3 regions of the Streptosporangium sp. NPDC000239 genome follow, and region 1 is predicted to be linked to each of the others. Evidence: predicted binding sites of a transcription regulator. Region 1 holds the regulator's gene; each other region holds the start of a gene.
The links. Region 1 encodes LexA, which represses DNA repair genes until DNA is damaged. Its sites were predicted from a motif close to TCGAACANNTGTTCGA; they were not measured.
Positions count from the first base shown of each region.

Region 1 (6,365 bases):
CCAGACCGTGCTGGCCAACGAGCAGGTCGTCGGAGGCAGGTGCGAGCGCTGTGGCGCCGAGGTCGTCCGCAGGGAGCTGACCCAGTGGTACTTCAAGATCACTGACTACGCCGACCGGCTGCTGGACGACATGGCCCAGCTGGAGGGCGGCTGGCCCGAGCGCGTGCTGACCATGCAGCGCAACTGGATCGGCAGGTCCGAGGGCGCGGACGTCAACTTCGTGATCGAGGGCCGCGACGAGCCGGTCACGGTCTACACCACCCGCCCCGACACGCTGTACGGCGCGACCTTCTTCGTCGTCGCCCCGGACGCCCCGCTGGCCGAGGAGATCGTCTCCGACGAGCAGCGGAAGGCCTTCGAGACCTACCGGGCCGAGGTCGCCAAGCTGTCCGACATCGACCGGCTGTCCACCGAGAAGGAGAAGACCGGCGTCTTCCTGGGCCGCTACGCGATCAACCCGGTCAACGGCGAGCGCATGCCGGTCTGGGCGGCCGACTACGTGCTGTCCGACTACGGCCACGGCGCCATCATGGCGGTTCCCGCCCACGACCAGCGCGACCTCGACTTCGCCCGCGCCTTCGACCTGCCGGTGCGGGTCGTCGTCCACACCGGCATGGCCGACCCGGGGGAGACCGGGATCGCCACCGCGGGTGAGGGCACCCTGGTCAACTCGGGGCCGCTGGACGGCCTGTCCAAGGCCGAGGCCATCCACAGGATCATCGAGGTGCTGGCCGGGCGCGGGACCGGCAGGGCGGCGGTCAACTTCCGCCTGCGTGACTGGCTGCTGTCCCGCCAGCGTTTCTGGGGCTGCCCGATCCCGATCATCCACTGCGCTGACTGCGGCGAGGTCCCGGTTCCCGACGACCAGCTGCCCGTCACCCTGCCCGACATGCGTGGTGAGGCGCTGGCGCCCAAGGGTGTCTCCCCGCTGGCCTCGGCCGAGGACTGGGTCAACGTCTCCTGCCCCAAGTGCGGCGGAGCCGCCAAGCGTGACACCGACACGATGGACACCTTCGTCGACTCCTCGTGGTACTACCTGCGTTACGTGGATCCGACCTACCTGGACGGTCCCTTCGACGTGGAGAAGGTCCGCAGGTGGGGGCCGATCGACCAGTACGTCGGCGGTGTCGAGCACGCGGTGCTGCACCTGCTGTACTCGCGTTTCTTCACCAAGGTCCTGCACGACATGGGCATGCTCGACTTCACCGAGCCCTTCCTGCGCCTGCTGAACCAGGGGCAGGTCATCAACCAGGGCAAGGCGATGTCGAAGTCGCTGGGCAACGGGGTCGACCTGGGCCAGCAGATCGACACCTACGGCGTCGACGCGGTCAGGCTGACCGTGCTGTTCGCCGGCCCGCCCGAGGACGACATCGACTGGGCCGACGTCTCCCCGGCCGCGTCGCAGAAGTTCCTGGCCAGGGCCTTCCGCGTCATGGCCGAGGCCGGTGCGGGATCCGCACCCGGCGTCGACTTCTCCACCGGTGATCTGGAGCTGCGCAAGGTCGTCCACCGGACCGTGGACGAGGTCACCAAGCTGCTCGACTCGTACCGCTTCAACGTCGCGATCGCCAGGATGATGGAGCTGACGACCGCCGCCAGGAGGGCCATCGACTCGGGCCCCGGCGCCGCCGACCCGGCGGTGCGCGAGGCCGCGGAGACCCTGGCGGTCATGCTGTCCCTGGTCGCGCCGTACGCGGCGGAGGAGGGCTGGGAGCGGCTGGGGCACCCCGCCTCCGTCGCGACCGCCGGGTGGCCGGTCGCGGAGGCGGCGCTGCTGGTGCAGGAGACCGTCACCTGCGTCGTACAGGTCGCGGGCAAGGTCCGTGACCGTCTGGAGGTCTCCCCGGAGATCTCCGATGCCGACCTGGAGGCACTGGCGCTGGCGTCGGAGAAGGTGCAGGCCTTCCTGTCCGGCGCGCCCCGCAAGGTCATCGTCCGGGCACCCAAGCTGGTCAACATCGTTCCCTGACCGTGAACGCAGAAAGGAGTGACCCTCGGTTTGAGGGTCACTCCTCGCGTTCCGGGAGAGATGCCGCCGGGGCGCCTCAGAGCTTGCGCAGCACCGCCACGACCTTGCCCAGGACGGTGGCCTCGTCACCGGGGATCGGGTCGTAGTTCGTGTTGTGCGGAACCAGCCAGACGTGGCCGTCCTTGCGCTTGAAGGTCTTGACCGTGGCCTCGCCGTCGATCATCGCGGCGACCACGTCGCCGTTGTCGGCGACGGGCTGCTGGCGGACGACCACCCAGTCGCCGTTGGCGATCGCGGCGTCGATCATGGAGTCGCCCGTGACCTGGAGCAGGAAGAGGGTGCCCTCGCCGACGAGCTGCTTGGGCAGGGCGAAGACGTCCTCCACGCTCTCTTCGGCGAGGATCGGGCCGCCGGCGGCGATCCGGCCGACGAGCGGCACGTAGGCCGCGGTCGGGCGGTTGACCGAGGTCTCCTCGGCGTTGGTGTCGGGGTCGACCCACAGCACCGGCTCGCCGGGCAGGCGCACCTCCAGGGCACGCGGGCGGTGCGGGTCACGGCGCAGGTAGCCCTTGCGCTGCAGGGCCGTCAGCTGGTGCGACACGCTGGAGGTGCTGGTCAGCTGCACCGCCTCGCCGATCTCGCGCATCGACGGCGGGTAGCCGCGCTGCTGCACCGAGTCGCGGATCACCTCAAGGATCTTGCGCTGCCTGGGGGTGAGGCCGAGGGAGTCACGCCTGCGCACCGCCAGGTCACTGACGGCCGCGCCGCTCTCGTCGCGCTCACTCATATGATCTCCTCGCTCCCGGTCTGTATTGGTTGCGTCGCACACAGCGACCGTACCTCCGCCGAAGATCATACTCAAACATTTGTTCGAATGGTCCTCGAAATCGGTGGCGGCGTGGTGTACAACATCGTACGGGAGTTCGATCGACATCGTGTTCGATTCGCCGATCTTTCTTCGACATGTGTTCGGCCAGGTCGAAGAGATGGGGGGCACCGTGAAGGCGGCCACGAGGACAACCAGGCCCACGTTGACGCTGGTCAGGGGCACCGGGGAGACGGCCGCCAGGGGCGCGGGCCGTGGGGCGGCGGGGGGAGGGCGGCCCGTCGCGCGTCCCCGTGGGACCGCCGCGGGGCGTGCAGGCCGTACGGTTCCGGCGGTTTCGCGGAGGCGGGCCGTCGCCGGGGGGAGGGCGGCGCACGCGACCGTCCGGCGGAGGCGCGCCCCGGTCAGGCTGACCCGCAGGGGGAGGGTCGTGGCGGTCCTGGCGCTCGTGCTCCTCGTTCTGGGGGCCTTCTGGGCGGGTGCCCTCCTGGACGCGGCCCTCGCCTCCTAGGAGGCTTTCCGGGGCGCCTCGACGGGCCTCTGCGGGCCCTGTGGCCAGTGGGGGTCCTGGGCGCTCCAAGGAGGGTGGGCGGGGGCGTTGGCGACGGAGCGTGACGACGCGCCCCGGGCTCACCCGATAATGGATCTCGGCGATCGGCCCGTTCGCACGCCCCGGGGAGGGGTGCCGCATGTCCGGACGGCGCCCGCGGGGCCGTACCGGAAGGGCGACACGCCCGGCTGACGCCCTTGAGCTGCGCTGATCGGCGACTTCGCTCGGCAGGCCCTTCCTAACTTGCGTTCATGGTCCGACACTCCTACGGTTGGACCACAACATCTAGTGGCTTCATCATTCCGCTCCACCATAGATTGTGTTTCTATTACCGCATCTCGACCATTCGAGGGCGTGCGTGAGCGTCTCCACACGGAGATCGCAGAGCCGGCGGAGCAACGCGAGGAAGATGAGCCGCTGGGCAAGTCAGGGAGGCGACACGCGTGCACTGTCCGTTCTGTCGTCATCCTGACACGCGGGTCATCGACAGCCGGTCGACCGAGGACGGCAGCGCCATCCGGCGCAGGCGCACCTGCCCGGAGTGCGGGCGCAGGTTCACCACGCAGGAGACGGTGTTGCTCATGGTGAGCAAACGCAGCGGGGTGACCGAGCCGTTCTTCCGGGACAAGGTGATCGCCGGTGTCCGGCGTGCGTGTCAGGGGCGCCCGGTGAGCGAGGACTCGCTGGCCCAGCTCGGCCAGCGGGTCGAGGAGAGCATCCGGGCGACCGGGGCCGCGGAGATCGCGGCCCACGAGGTCGGGCTGGCGATCCTGGGCCCGCTCCGCGAGCTCGACGAGGTGGCGTACCTGCGTTTCGCCTCCGTCTACCGGGGCTTCGAGACCCTGGCCGACTTCGAGGCCGAGATCGAACAGCTGCGCGCCGAGCGTTCCGTGCGGCGCGACTGAGTCAGTCCCCGGGCGCCGGGGGAGTACGCGGCGTGTTGAACTGGTCCGACTGGGGGCTCCATGGAGCCTCGGAAGGGGGAAGTCATGACGGAGACGGTCAACGGCGCGGTCGCGCGCGGGGGCAAGCGGCCACGCAAGGGACTGAAGATGAAGCGCATCTTCACCACGCCCGGGGTGCACCCGTACGACCAGGTGACCTGGGAACGCCGTGACGTCGTCATGACCAACTGGCGGGACGGCTCGGTCAACTTCGAGCAGCGGGGCGTCGAGTTCCCCGACTCCTGGTCGGTCAACGCCGCCAACATCGTGACCACCAAGTACTTCCGGGGCGCCGTCGGCACCCCGCAGCGCGAGTGGAGCCTGAAGCAGCTCGTCGACCGGGTGGTCGGCGTCTACACCAGGACCGCGGTCGAGGAGGGCTACTTCGCGACCGAGGAGGACGCCGAGATCTTCGACCACGAGCTCAAGCACGCCCTGGTCAACCAGGTCTTCAGCTTCAACTCGCCGGTCTGGTTCAACGTCGGCACCGCCTCCCCGCAGCAGGTCAGCGCCTGTTTCATCCTGGCCGTCGACGACCAGATGGAGTCCATCCTCGACTGGTACAAGGAAGAGGGTGTGATCTTCAAGGGCGGTTCGGGCTCGGGGGTGAACCTCTCCCGGATCCGCTCCTCCAAGGAACTGCTCTCCAGCGGCGGTACGGCCAGCGGCCCCGTCTCCTTCATGCGCGGCGCCGACGCCTCGGCGGGCACCATCAAGTCCGGCGGCGCCACCCGCCGCGCGGCCAAGATGGTCGTCCTGGACGTCGACCACCCCGACATCGAGGAGTTCATCGAGACCAAGGCGCGCGAGGAGGACAAGGTCCGCGCGCTGCGCGACGCCGGGTTCGACATGGACCTGGGCGGCAAGGACATCGTCTCCGTCCAGTACCAGAACGCCAACAACTCCGTGCGTGTCTCCGACGAGTTCATGCGGGCCGTCGAGAACGGCGGTGACTTCGGGTTGCGCGCACGCCTCACCGGCGAGGTGATCGAGAAGGTCGACGCCAAGTCCCTGTTCAGGAAGATGGCCCAGGCCGCCTGGGAGTGCGCCGACCCCGGCGTCCAGTACGACGACACGATCAACGACTGGCACACCAGCCCGGAGACCGGCCGCATCACGGCGAGCAACCCCTGCTCCGAGTACCTCCACCTGGACAACTCCTCCTGCAACCTGGCCAGCATCAACCTGCTGAAGTTCCTCAGGGACGACGACACCTTCGACGTCGCGGCCTTCGTGAAGCTCACCGAGCTGATCATCACCGCGATGGACGTCTCCATCACCTTCGCCGACTTCCCGACCGAGAAGATCGACCGGACCACCCGGGCCTACCGTCAGCTCGGCATCGGCTACGCCAACCTGGGCGCGCTGCTCATGGCCACCGGCCACGCCTACGACTCCGAGGGCGGCCGGGCCATCGCCGGGGCCATCACCTCGCTGATGACCGGCGCCTCCTACCGCCGCAGCGCCGAGCTGGCCGCGGTCGTCGGGCCGTACGAGGGCTACGCCCGCAACGCCGAGGCGCACAAGCGCGTCATGCGCAAGCACGCCGCGGCCAACGACGACCTGCGCACCCTGGGCGGGATGGACCGGGTCATCCACACCGAGGCCTCGCGCCAGTGGGCCGACTGCCTCAAGCTCGGCGAGAAGAACGGCTACCGCAACGCCCAGGCCTCGCTGCTCGCGCCGACCGGCACCATCGGCCTGATGATGGACTGCGACACCACCGGCATCGAGCCCGACCTCGCCCTGGTCAAGTTCAAGAAGCTCGTGGGCGGCGGCTCCATGCAGATCGTCAACCAGACGATCCCGCGGGCGCTGCGCCAGCTCGGCTACCAGGAGGAGCAGGTCGAGGCGATCGTCGAGTACATCGCCGCGCACGGCCACGTCGTGGACGCCCCCGGTCTTCGGCCCGAGCACTACGAGGTGTTCGACTGCGCCATGGGAGAGCGGGCCATCGCGCCGATGGGCCACGTGCGGATGATGGCGGCGGCCCAGCCGTTCCTGTCCGGTGCCATCTCCAAGACCGTCAACCTGCCCGAGTCCGCGACGGTCGAGGACATCGAGCAGGTCTACATG
Region 1 covers NZ_JBEPEI010000027.1:46,648-53,012, reverse strand. The annotation lists gene leuS (leucine--tRNA ligase) at 1-1,969, shown strand, start outside; gene lexA (transcriptional repressor LexA) at 2,046-2,756, opposite strand; gene ABT340_RS38730 (hypothetical protein) at 2,956-3,306, shown strand; gene nrdR (transcriptional regulator NrdR) at 3,789-4,250, shown strand; gene ABT340_RS38720 (vitamin B12-dependent ribonucleotide reductase) at 4,335-6,365, shown strand, end outside.

Region 2 (6,365 bases), on a different contig from region 1:
ACCTGCCCGTTCCCCGGGCCGTCGAGTTCGACGGCAAAGCCGGGCGCCGGGTGCACGCGATCGTCTACCCGCCCGTCAGCCCCGAGGCCAGGGGCGAGGGGCCCGCGCCGTACGTGGTGTTCGTGCACGGCGGTCCGACCGCGCACAGCATCAGCGCGCTCGACCTGGAGAAGGCCTTCTTCACCAGCAGGGGCATCGGCGTGCTCGACCTCAACTACGGCGGCTCCACCGGGTACGGCCGCGCCTACCGCGACCTGCTGCACGAGCAGTGGGGGATCGTCGACGTCGAGGACGCGGTCTCCGCGGCCGAGTGGCTGGCGGCCGAGGGGCTCGCCGACTCACGGCGGATCGCGATCAGGGGCGGCAGCGCGGGCGGCTGGACGGTCATGGCCGCCTGCTGCGCCTCCGACGCGTTCGCGGGCGGCGTCTCCTACTACGGGGTGAGCGCGCTCGCCTCGTTCGTGACCACCACCCACGACTTCGAGTCCCGCTACATCGACTGGCTGATCGGTGCGGACCCCGCGCTGTACGGCCCCCGCGAACCGCTGGGCATGGTCTCCAAGGTGACCTGCCCGATGCTCCTGCTGCAGGGATTGTCCGACCCGGTGGTGCCTCCGGAGCAGTCGCAGGCCTTCGCCGACGCCCTGGCCGAGCGCGGTATCCCGTGCACCTACCTCACCTTCGAGGGAGAGTCACACGGCTTCCGCCGCGCCGAGACCCGAAGCACGGCCCTGGCCACCGAGCTGGCCTTCTACCAGCAGATCTTCCACTCCTGACGGCTCCGGCACCCCGGGTGACCCCGCGCCTGGACGACCCCTATCGGGCGAACTCCGTGGCGCGGGACTCCCGGACCACGGTGATGCGGATCTGACCGGGGTAGGTCAGCTCCTCCTCGACCTGCTTGGCCACGTCCCGGGCGATCACCTGGGCCTGGATGTCGTCGATCGCGTCGGGTTTGACCATGACCCTGATCTCTCGGCCCGCCTGCATGGCGAAGACCTTCTCGACGCCGTCGTAGGAGGTGGCGATCTCCTCCAGCCGCTCAAGGCGCTTGACGTACGCTTCGAGGGACTCCCGCCTGGCCCCCGGCCTGCCACCGCTGATCGCGTCCGCGGCCTGGGTGAGCACGGCCTCGACGGTCCTGACCTCGACCTCGTTGTGGTGGGCCTCGATCGCGTGGACCACGTCCTCGTGCTCGCCGTACCGTCTGGCGATCTCGGCGCCGATGAGCGCGTGGCTGCCCTCCACCTCGTGGGTGAGCGCCTTGCCGATGTCGTGCAGGAGTGTGCAGCGCTTGAGCAGTAGAGGGTCGAGCCGGAGTTCGGCCGCCATGATCCCGGCGATGTGGGCGGACTCGACCAGGTGGCCGAGCACGTTCTGCCCGTAGGAGGTGCGGTAGCGGAGCTGGCCGAGGAGGGTGACGAGTTCGGGGTGCATCTCGGTGATGCCGAGCTCGACCAGCGCGTCCTCACCGGCGCGCACGCACAGGTCCTGGACCTCGGCCCTGCTGCGCTCGTGGGCCTCCTCGATGCGCTGCGGATGGATGCGCCCGTCGAGGACGAGCTTCTCCAGCGTCAGCCTGGCGGTCTCTCTGCGGACCGGGTCGAAGCACGACAGCAGGACCGCCTCGGGGGTGTCGTCGATGATCAGATTGACCCCGGTGGTCGACTCGAAGGCACGGATGTTGCGGCCCTCACGACCGATGATGCGGCCCTTCATCTCGTCGCCGGGCAGGTGCAGGACGCTGACGACGGACTCGGCGGTCTGCTCGGTGGCCACCCGCTGGACCGCCAGTGTCACGATCTTGGTGGCGCGCTTCTCCCCCTCTTTGCGGGCCTGGCCCTCGATCTCTCTGACGATCAGGGCGGCCTCACGTTTGGCCTGGTTCTCGATCTCTTTGACCAGTTCGGTCTTGGCCTGCTCGCCGGTGAGCCCGGCCACCCGCTCCAGGACGGCCCTGCGTTCCTGGGCGGCCCGGTCGAGGTCCTCGCGGCGGTCGGCGAGCTCGGTCTCCGTCTCGGCCAGTTTGCGAGCCCGCTCGGCCTGGCGCCTGGCCTCCTCGTCGAGCCGCTGCTCCCGTTCGGCGAGCCGCTTCTCCCTGCGTTCGAGGTCGGAGCGGAACTCCTTGAGCTCCTGCTTCAGGAGCCTGCTCTCGGCCTCCGCCTCCTTGCGCAGCCCGGCGGCGGCCTCCACGGCGGCCTCCGACCTGCGTAGAAGGTCTCCGGCGTCGTTCTCCGCCTTGGCGCGAATCTCGGCGGCCTCCTGCCTGGCCACCTCAAGTTCGGTCTGGATCTCCTCAAGCTGCTCGGGTGAGGGACCGCTCGGCCGTCCCAGTGCTCCGCCGGTACGGCGTAGCAACACGATCAGCGCGGCTATCATCGCCACGGCGAGAACCGCGACCGCGACCGTCAAAGTGACGACCACAACCGAATTCATGCGCGCCCCGCCCTCCTCGCGTTGCCAATAGCAAGACACGAGGCGTCACACGCACGGCACGGAAAGTCCACATGGTGGTATCACCAGGACATATGTTGATCCGGGAGCGACGCCGCATCAGCCCATCCCACCGGCTCTGTCGCCTGCCCGCATCCATGAAGCTTGTTCGTCCGCAATTTACCGTTATGACAATCCGCGCTGCGCGGAGTAACTCCTCACTGCCGTCGAGGTTAAGCGTCAAAGAGGTAACGGGCAAGCAAAGGCGCACCGGGAAAGACTCGAACGTGAAGCGACCCCCCTTTCCCCCGTACGGCACGGCCGCAGGACGCACCGGCTCGCCGGCCGCTCAGGTTTCGCCGACGGCGACGACACCCGTCAGGACCGGGGCGGCGGCCGTACGGAATGGGGAGGGGCGCCTGGGGCCACCGGCTCCCGGGTCAATCCTCTGAATAGTCGTGTTCGTCCATGGAAGAGGGTGAGGAGGGGAAATTGTCCGCCTCCTCGCTCTCCAAAGCCTCACGGATCACCCGGAAGGCCAGCCCGGGGCCGTAGCCCTTTCTGGCGAGCATGCCCGCCAGCCTGCGGGTCCTGACCGCGGGATCCAGACCACGGGTCGAGGACAGCCTGCGTGTGACCAGGGCGCGTGCCGTCTCGGCCTCCCGCTCGGGGTCGAGCCGTTCGACCGCGTCCTTGACGATGTCCTCGTCGACCCCTCGGTGGCGCAGCTCCGAGGCGAGCGCCTTCCTGGCCAGCCCCCGCCCCGTGTGACGGGAGCTCACCCAGGCCTCGGCGAACGCCTCGTCGTCGATGAGACCGACCTCGGAGAAACGCTCCAGCACCGCCTCGGCGGCCTCCTGCGGCACCTCGCGCCGCTGGAGCGCCTCGGCGAGCTGGGCCCGGGTGCGTGGCGCCATGGTCAGCAGCCGCAGGCAGATCGCCCGCGCCACCGCCTGCGGATCGGCGTCGGGCCCCCGGGCCGCCACCGACCCCTCGGCCGGACCGTCGGGCAGGAGACCGTCCCCCTCCCCCGCGCGCCCGGCGCGCCTCCCCGGGGCACGCGTGCCCCGGGAGGAGCCCCGGCCGCGCCGGTCCCGCCGGGTGTCCTCCGAGTCGGGCCAGGCACCCCAGTCTCGCGGCCCGGCCTCACCGGCCGGACCGGAATCAGGTCCCGTCGTCATCGGTCAGCCCGGATCAGGCGTCGCCCGGCTTGGGGGTCGAGGCCTTGGAGCCACGGCCGGAGGAGGCAGCGGGGGCCGGAGCGGCGGGCGGCGGGGTGGCCGGGCTGTCCAGGCGGGGGCCGATGCCGAGCTTCTCCTTGATCTTCTTCTCGATCTCGTTGGCGATGTCGGGGTGGTTCTTCAGGAAGTTACGGGCGTTCTCCTTACCCTGGCCGAGCTGGTCGCCCTCGTAGGTGTACCAAGCGCCGGACTTGCGGACGAAGCCGTGCTCGACACCCATGTCGATCAGGCCGCCCTCGCGGGAGATGCCGACGCCGTAGAGGATGTCGAAGTCGGCCACGCGGAAGGGCGGAGCCATCTTGTTCTTGACGACCTTCACCCGGGTGCGGTTGCCGACCGCCTCGGTGCCGTCCTTCAGCGTCTCGATGCGGCGGATGTCGAGACGGACCGAGGCGTAGAACTTCAGCGCCTTTCCACCGGTCGTGGTCTCGGGCGAGCCGAACATGACGCCGATCTTCTCGCGGAGCTGGTTGATGAAGATCGCGGTGGTGCCGGTGTTGTTGAGCGCGCCCGCGACCTTGCGCAGCGCCTGGGACATCAGGCGGGCCTGGAGGCCGACGTGGCTGTCGCCCATCTCGCCCTCGATCTCGGCCTTCGGCACCAGGGCCGCGACCGAGTCGATGACCAGCAGGTCGATGGCGCCGGAACGGATCAGCATGTCGGCGATCTCGAGCGCCTGCTCACCGGTGTCGGGCTGGGAGACCAGCAGCGCGTCGGTGTCGACGCCGAGCTTCTTGGCGTACTCGGGGTCGAGGGCGTGCTCGGCGTCGATGAAGGCCGCGATGCCGCCGGCCCGCTGGGCGTTGGCCACGGCGTGCAGGGCGACCGTGGTCTTACCGGAGGACTCGGGACCGTAGACCTCGATGATGCGGCCCCTCGGGAAACCGCCGATGCCGAGGGCGACGTCGAGCGCGATGGAACTGGTCGGGATCACCTCGATGGGCGCACGTGCCTCGTCACCGAGTCGCATGACGGAGCCCTTGCCGAACTGCCGCTCGATCTGGGCGAGGGCGGTCTCAAGCGCCTTCTCGCGGTCGTTAGCTGCCATGGGAGCCCCCCTGGAGGGTCGCGGGTTGGATCGGTTGCCAGAAAGCTACGGGGTGCCACCGACATTTTCCGGAGAGCACGCCGAGGAGCGTCAGCGCGTCCAATATAGCCGAACGACTGTTCGAGCGAGGCCGGACGACAGCGCATGTTCCGGGGCGTGCGGGACGACCCACCCCATCCGGAAGGCGATATTTCCGAGAATTCCCCCATGCCTGTTGTCAGGGGGCTGACCTGGGGCGATCCTGAGGGCAGCCGACTCTGAGGTGCCGACGTGACCAGCACGTTCAGCCAGCAACGCCTGACCTACCTTGGGTCCCTGTCCGCCGAGCTGTCGCGGCAGGGGCTGGCCAGCCGCATGGTCGGCGGGGACGACCCGGTGCTGTGGGTGTGGCATCCGGAGAGCCTGAGACAGACGATCGTCTTCGCCACCCCGGCCGGAGACGGATGGCTCTTCCTGTGGTCCCCCGACGGCCGGGAGAAGGCAGGGGACCCCCGAGGGACCGCGGAGTCCCTCGACCGGCTGCTGAGCGCCCCCGACCCCGGCCCCTGATCCGCGCACGGCGAAACGCCGCCGCCCGGGGGGCCGGGGAACCTACGGGTGACGCACGCCGACCGTCCCGCGCGGGCCGGACGCCCTTACCTCCGTCGCCCTCCGCCGTGGCGTACGTCGTCCGGCCCGCGCCCGCCCGGTCTGCCTGCCGGTTACGGCGGTGACGACCGCGCGCTCCGGCGGATAGGGATCGGCGGGTTTCCAGTCCCGGCCGTCACGGGTGTCCGCGCCGAAACGCGGCACAACCACGGCCAGGAACACGGCCGCGGCCAGGAAAAAGAGAAAATTGGTCATTTTCCAGTCCACTTCCATTGCCCACTGCGTCCATTCCAAGGCACCCTTGGCACAAGTGGCCAGATCCAGTAGAGGGAAAAATGGACCGTATTTCCACCGAGCGTGACATCGTCGCGCTCCTCGGTGACTGGGCGTCGGGCCGAGGCCCTCTCTATCGCAAGCTCGCGGACGCGCTGGCGCAGGCCGTCGAGGACGGCCTGCTCCTCCCCGACGACCGGCTGCCCTCCGAGCGCGGGCTGGCCGACGCGCTCCAGGTGAGCAGGGCGACCGTGGTCGCGGCCTACCAGGAGCTGCGGGGCGCGGGCCTGCTGTCGAGCCGGCAGGGAAGCGGCACCAGGATCGCCTCGGACGTCAAGGTGCGCAGGCCGACCGCCGACGGGCGGGTGCCCGGTGGCACCGCGATGACCATCTTCCAGCGGCTGATCGACGGCCCCGGCGAGCTGATCTCCGTCGCGGTCGCGGCGGGCGGGGCGGCGCCCGAGCTGGCCGTCGCGCTGCGCGAGCTGGTCCGCGACGACCTGGACGACCTGCTTTCCGGGCCCGGCTACCACCCCTCCGGGCTTCCTGAGCTGCGTGAGGCGATCGCGGGTTACCTGACGAGGAACGGCCTGCCGACCGCGCACGACGAGATCGTGGTGACGACGGGCGCGCACCAGGGCCTGGTCCTGGTGACCGAGCTGTACGTCAGCCAGGGGGCGACGGTGCTGGTCGAGTCGCCCAACTGGCCCGGTTGCCTGGACGTGTTCCGCTCCGCCGGGGCGCGCCTGGTGACCGTACCGCTCGACGAGGAGGGGCCTGAG
Region 2 covers NZ_JBEPEI010000001.1:210,033-216,397, reverse strand. The annotation lists gene ABT340_RS00890 (S9 family peptidase) at 1-776, shown strand, start outside; gene rny (ribonuclease Y) at 817-2,436, opposite strand; gene recX (recombination regulator RecX) at 2,874-3,614, opposite strand; gene recA (recombinase RecA) at 3,628-4,722, opposite strand; gene ABT340_RS00870 (hypothetical protein) at 4,993-5,271, shown strand; gene ABT340_RS00865 (hypothetical protein) at 5,314-5,565, opposite strand; gene ABT340_RS00860 (aminotransferase-like domain-containing protein) at 5,646-6,365, shown strand, end outside.
Region 2: a site for LexA is predicted at 4,831-4,846, ahead of recA (recombinase RecA). Genes of this name have one in related genera too.

Region 3 (6,365 bases), on a different contig from region 1:
ACCCCGCCGACGCCAGGGTCCGCACCGTCGAGCTCACCGACGAGGGCCGCGCCCGCCTGGTGGCCGTACGGCGCGCCAGGATCGCCTACCTGAGCGACCGGCTCGGCGCCCTCACCCAGGCCGAACGCGAGGCCGTCGCCGCGGCGCTTCCCGCCCTGGCCAAACTGGGCCGCCCCTGACGGCCCCTCCACCCGTCCCCCTTCTCCCAAGGAGCGCCTTCCATGTCCTCACAGAGCGGCGGCGCAATCCTGCGTCAGCCGATGTCCGTCTGGGCCACCGCGTTCGCCGCGGTCGTCGCCTTCATGGGCATCGGCCTGGTCGATCCGATCCTGCCCTCCATCGCCAAGGGCCTGAACGCGGGCCCGAGCCAGGTCTCCCTGCTGTTCACCAGCTACTTCCTGGTCACCGCGGTGGCCATGCTCGTCACCGGCTGGGTCTCCAGCAGGATCGGCGGCAAGCGCACCCTGCTGTTCGGCCTGGCCCTGGTGGTCGTCTTCGCCGCCCTGTCCGGGACCTCGGGCAGCGTCGGCGAACTCGTCGGGTTCCGCGCCGGGTGGGGCCTGGGCAACTCCCTGTTCGTCGCCACCGCCCTCGCGGTGATCGTCGGCGCCGCCAGCGGAGGCGCGGAGGCGGCCATCGTCCTGTACGAGGCGGCCCTGGGCCTGGGCATCTCCATGGGGCCGCTGGTCGGCGCCGCCCTCGGCGACTGGAACTGGCGCGCCCCCTTCTTCGGCACCGCGACCCTCATGGCCGTCGGATTCGTCCTCGTCCTGACCCTGCTGAGGGCCACGCCGGAACCGGCCGCGCGCACCCGCCTGTCCGACCCGCTGCGCGCCCTGGCCCACGGCGGCCTGTCGACGACGGCGTTCACCGCGTTCTTCTACAACTTCGCCTTCTTCACCGTCCTGGCCTTCACCCCCTTCATCCTCGGCATGTCGCCGTACGGCATCGGCGCGGTCTTCTTCGGGTGGGGCGTCTGCGTCGCGCTGGCCTCGGTCTTCGGCGCCCCCGCCCTGCAGCGCAGGATCGGCTCGGTCAACGTGCTCCACCTCTCGCTGGGGGCGCTCGCCCTGCTGCAGGTGGGCATCGCCCTGTCACAGCAGGCGGGAAGTCACCCGGGCGTCGTCGTCTTCGTCATCCTGTCCGGCCTGCCGATCGGCCTGAACAACACCGTGTTCACCGAGGCGGCCATGGAGGTCTCCGACGCGCCGAGGCCCGTCGCCTCCGCCGGATACAACTTCGTGCGCTGGATGGGCGGCGCGCTCGCGCCCTACGTCGTCACCAAGCTGGGCGAGGAGGTCGGGCCCGCGGTGCCGTACGTCCTGGGCGCGGCCTGCTGCCTGGCGGGCATGGCCGTCCTGTACGGCAGGCGCCACCACATGAGGAGCCTGGATCGGATCGACGTCGACCACACCTTCCAGGATGCCTCTGCCCCGGCCTGACCCGGTTTGGGGCGACGCGCACAGTGGCCATACGCTGAAGGGGCGTTCCGAGCCCTTGGAGAGGACCACTGTGAGCATCGCCCCGACCGTCGGAGTGTTCGCCCTGCAGGGAGACGTGCGCGAGCACACGCGCGCACTGGAGGCGGCGGGTGCCAGGGCCGTCGCCGTACGGCGCCCCGGTGAACTGGAGGCGGTCGACGGCCTGGTCATCCCCGGCGGGGAGTCGACCACGATGTGGAAACTCGCCGAGACCTTCGAACTCCTCGAACCGCTCAGGATGAGGATCAAGGGCGGCATGCCCGCCTACGGCTCGTGCGCGGGCATGATCATGCTGGCCGACCGGATCGAGGGCGGCATCGAGGGCCAGCAGACCATCGGCGGCATCGACATGGTGGTCCGCCGCAACGCCTTCGGCCGTCAGGTCGACTCCTTCGAGGCGGACCTCGACTTCGCGGGCCGGGGCTCGATACGGGCGATCTTCATTCGCGCCCCGTGGGTGGAATCTGTCGGTTCCGATGTCGAAGTGCTGGCTCGGGCCGAAGCTGGGGATAGGATCGTCGCGGTCCGCCAAGGACCGCTGCTCGCCACGTCCTTCCACCCGGAACTTACCGGGGATGTCGGTGTGCATTCATATTTTGTTGACATGGTGAGGGAGCTCTAGCCGATGTCCGGCCACTCCAAATGGGCGACGACGAAGCACAAGAAGGCCGCGCTTGACTCCAAGCGGGGCAAGCTGTTCGCCAAGCTCATCAAGAACATCGAGGTCGCGGCCCGAACCGGCGGCCCCGACCCGGACGGCAACCCGACGCTGTACGACGCCATCACCAAGGCGCGCAAGAGCTCGGTCCCGATCGACAACATCGAGCGCGCGCGCAAGCGTGGCGGCGGCCTTGAGGCGGGCGGCGCCGACTGGCAGACCATCATGTACGAGGGCTACGCCCCCGGCGGGGTCGCGGTGCTGATCGAGTGCCTCACCGACAACCGCAACCGTGCAGCCTCCGAGGTCCGCGTCGCCCTGACCCGTAACGGCGGCTCGCTGGCCGACCCGGGCTCGGTGTCCTACATGTTCAACCGCAAGGGCGTCGTGCTGGTGCCCAAGGGCTCGCTGAGCGAGGACGACGTGCTGACCGCGGTCCTCGACGCCGGCGCCGAGGAGGTCAACGACCTCGGCGACCAGTTCGAGGTCGTCTCCGAGGCCACCGACCTCGTCCCGGTCCGCAAGGCCCTGCAGGAGTCCGGCATCGACTACGACTCCGCCGAGTCCAGCTTCGTGCCGACGATGAACGTCCCGCTCGACGAGGACGGCGCCCGCAAGGTCTTCAGGCTGATCGACGCTCTTGAGGACAGCGACGACGTCCAGAACGTCTGGGCCAACTTCGACGTCTCCGACGACGTCCTGGAGAAGCTCGACGCCTGAACGGCCGTCGTGCCGGGCGGGACGACCGATTCGCCCCGCCCGGACCGCGCCGCCTAGGTTGGGTGGCTGTGAAGCTACGTGAACTGACCGCGGACGATCTCGACGCGGTGACGGACAATCGCAGGCGGGCCTTCGGACCGGTGTCGGAGGCGGTCCAGCGGCAGTGGGTCGGGATGGTGACCCCCGCACTCGAAGCGGGGAGATATCTCGGTCTCTTCGACGGCGCCCGCCTGGTCGCGACGAGCCGGATCAACGACTTCACCCAGTACTGGCACGGCAGGCCGATCTCCCTCGGCGGCGTCGCCTCGGTGACCGTCGCCCCGGAGGACAGGGGCGGGGGAGCCGGCCGGACCATCATGCTGGCCACCCTTGAGCGCTGCGCCCGCCTCGGTCACCCGGTCTCCGCCCTCTACCCGGCCACCACCCACATCTACCGATCGCTGGGCTGGGAGCACGCCGGAGCCATGCACCGCGCCGTGCTGCCCGCCGAGGCGCTGCGGACCATCAGGCGGACCGAGCAGGTCCAGGTCCGCAGGGCCGGGCCGGAGGACGCAGAGCGGGTCGTCTCGGTCCTGCGGGGAGTCCACCTGGCCACCCGCGCCTGCGGCCCCGTCTGCTGGGACGCCGACGTCTGGCGGGCGCGCCTGGCGACGGGGGACGACTTCGTCTATCTCGCACACGACGGCCTCGTCGTCTACCGCTGGCGCGACCAGGACCTGGAGGTTCCCGTCCTGGTCGCGGGCTCGGAGGCGACCGCGCGGACGCTGTGGTCCCTGGTCGGTTCCTCGGCCTCGATCGCCAGGTCCGTCCACGCGGTCGTGGCCCCCGACGACCCCGTCTTCTGGCTGATCGGGAACCGTCCGACGGACGAGGTGGGCCAGACCCGCTGGATGTTCCGCGTCGTCGACCTGGCCGCGGCGATCCGTGAGCGGGGTTTCCCGCCCGGCGTCACCCTCGACACCGTGATCCAGGTCGAGGACCCCCAGCGGCCGGAGAACTCCGGACCCTGGCACCTGTCCGTCTCCGGAGGGCGGGCGACGGCCGAGCCCGCGGGCACCCTCCCCTCGGCTCTGCCCGTCTTCACGGCCGGGGCGTTCTCCGCCCTGTTCTGCGGGGTTCCGGCCGCGACCCTGCGCAGGACCGGCGGACTGACCGGTTCCGCGGACGGCGACGCCGCCCTGGACGGGGCCTTCCACGCCAGGCCGTACATGCTGGACCACTTCTGAGGGGTGCCTGCCCGGGAACCGTGCGTCGTGTGCGCGCAGGCGGTAGAGTCTGGCACCGAACAGGTGTTCGGCGAGTGGAGGCGTGCCGGTGCGGTTGCCCGAACTGCGGGTGATGGGGGTCGATCCCGGGCTGACCCGGTGCGGGCTCGGCGCGGTCGAGGGACGGCCGGGGGCGCCGCTGACCCTGGTCAAGGTCGGGGTCGTGCGCACCCCCGCGGAAGACGAGACCGGCGCGAGGCTCGTGGCGATCGAGGCGGGCATCGAGAGCTGGCTCGACGAGATCAAGCCGGACGCGGTCGCCGTGGAGCGGGTCTTCGCCCAGCACAACCTCAGGACGGTGATGGGCACCGCGCAGGCCTCCGCGGTGGCGATCCTGTGCGCCTCCCGCCGGGGGCTGCCGGTGGCGTTGCACACGCCCTCCGAGGTCAAGGCCGCGATCACCGGCAGCGGCACCGCCGACAAACGACAGGTCGGCACGATGGTGACCAGGCTCCTGCGCCTGGACGAGATGCCCAAGCCCGCCGACGCCGCCGACGCCCTCGCCCTCGCGATCTGTCACGTGTGGCGGGGCGGGGCGCGCAACAGGCTCGCGGAGGCGGTCGCGAAGGCCGCCGCTCCCGGCACGAGCGCCGCCGCCTACTTCCGCGGCGGGGGCAGGGCCGGATATTCGAAGGGAAGCACGAAGTGATCGCCTCGGTGCGGGGACGGGTGGCCGCGATCGCGCCGGAGGGGGCGGTGGTCGAGGTCGGCGGGATCGGCGTGCTCGTCCACTGCACACCCGGCACACTGGCGGCGCTGCGGGTGGGGGAGGAGGCCAGACTGGCCACCTCGCTCGTGGTCAGGGAGGACTCCCTGACACTGTTCGGCTTCGGCACCGACGACGAGCGTCTGGTCTTCGAGCTGCTGCAGACGGCCAACGGGGTCGGTCCCAAGGTCGCCCTTGCCATGCTCGCCGTGCACACGCCGAACGCCCTGCGGATCGCGGTGGCGAGCGCCGACGTCAAGGCGCTGACCAGGGTGCCCGGAGTCGGCCCCAAGGGCGCTCAGCGGATCATCGTCGACCTCAAGGACAAGCTCGGCACGCCGGAGGAGGCGGTCAACGCCGCGCTCGACGGCACCGCCGCAGTCCCGCCCTGGCGCGACCAGGTGCACTCGGGCCTGGTCGGTCTCGGCTACTCGGTCAGGGACGCCGACGAGGCGGTCGCCACGGTGGCCGTCCAGGCCGACGCCGAGATCGCGCAGGGCAGGGTTCCCCAGGTCGCCGTGCTGCTCAAGGCCGCGCTTCGCGTGCTGAGCGTCCGGTGAGACAGGGCACAGGAAAGGCGGAGACGACGTGAGCGCGGAACGGGATCTGGTCTCACCCGAGATGGAGGGTGACGAGCGCCTGATCGAGGCCGCGCTGCGCCCCAAACGTCTTGAGGAGTTCATCGGCCAGGCGCGGGTGCGCGAGCAGCTCTCCCTGGTGCTGCACAGCGCGTTGCGGCGCAACCGCCCCCCCGACCACGTGCTGATGAGCGGCGCGCCCGGTCTGGGCAAGACGACCCTCTCGATGATCATCGCGGCCGAGCTCTCCGCGCCGCTCAGGCTCACCTCCGGGCCCGCCCTCGAACGGGCGGGTGACCTCGCGGCGATCCTGTCCACCCTCTCCGAGGGAGAGGTCCTCTTCATCGACGAGATCCACCGGATGGCCCGTCCCGCCGAGGAGATGCTCTACCTCGCGATGGAGGACTTCCGCGTCGACATCGTGGTCGGCAAGGGGCCGGGCGCGACCGCCATCCCGCTGGAGGTGGCGCCCTTCACCCTGGTCGGGGCGACCACCAGGGCGGGCCTGCTGCCCGCGCCGCTGCGTGACAGGTTCGGCTTCGTCGCGCACATGGACTTCTACGAGGCCGCCGAACTCGAACAGGTGTTGCACCGTTCGGCACGGCTGCTCGGCCTGCGTCTCCCGGGCGACGCGGCACACGAGATCGCCGGGCGCTCCCGGGGCACGCCCCGCATCGCCAACCGGCTGCTGCGCCGGGTGCGCGACTTCGCCGAGGTCCGGGCGGACGGGGTGATCAGCAGGGACGTCGCCGCCGCGGCGCTGAACCTCTACGAGGTGGACGCCGAGGGACTCGACCGTCTCGACCGCGCCGTCCTGGGCGCCCTGCTCGGCAAGTTCGGTGGCGGTCCCGTCGGTCTGTCAACACTGGCGGTCGCGGTGGGGGAGGAACCGGAGACCGTCGAGGTGGTCGCGGAGCCGTTCCTGGTACGGCAGGGCCTGCTGGCCCGCACCCCTCG
Region 3 covers NZ_JBEPEI010000005.1:419,106-425,470, forward strand. The annotation lists gene ABT340_RS16995 (MarR family winged helix-turn-helix transcriptional regulator) at 1-179, shown strand, start outside; gene ABT340_RS17000 (MFS transporter) at 222-1,442, shown strand; gene pdxT (pyridoxal 5'-phosphate synthase glutaminase subunit PdxT) at 1,513-2,103, shown strand; gene ABT340_RS17010 (YebC/PmpR family DNA-binding transcriptional regulator) at 2,107-2,859, shown strand; gene ABT340_RS17015 (GNAT family N-acetyltransferase) at 2,928-4,085, shown strand; gene ruvC (crossover junction endodeoxyribonuclease RuvC) at 4,189-4,773, shown strand; gene ruvA (Holliday junction branch migration protein RuvA) at 4,770-5,390, shown strand; gene ruvB (Holliday junction branch migration DNA helicase RuvB) at 5,452-6,365, shown strand, end outside.
Region 3: a site for LexA is predicted at 4,141-4,156, ahead of ruvC (crossover junction endodeoxyribonuclease RuvC). Genes of this name have one in related genera too.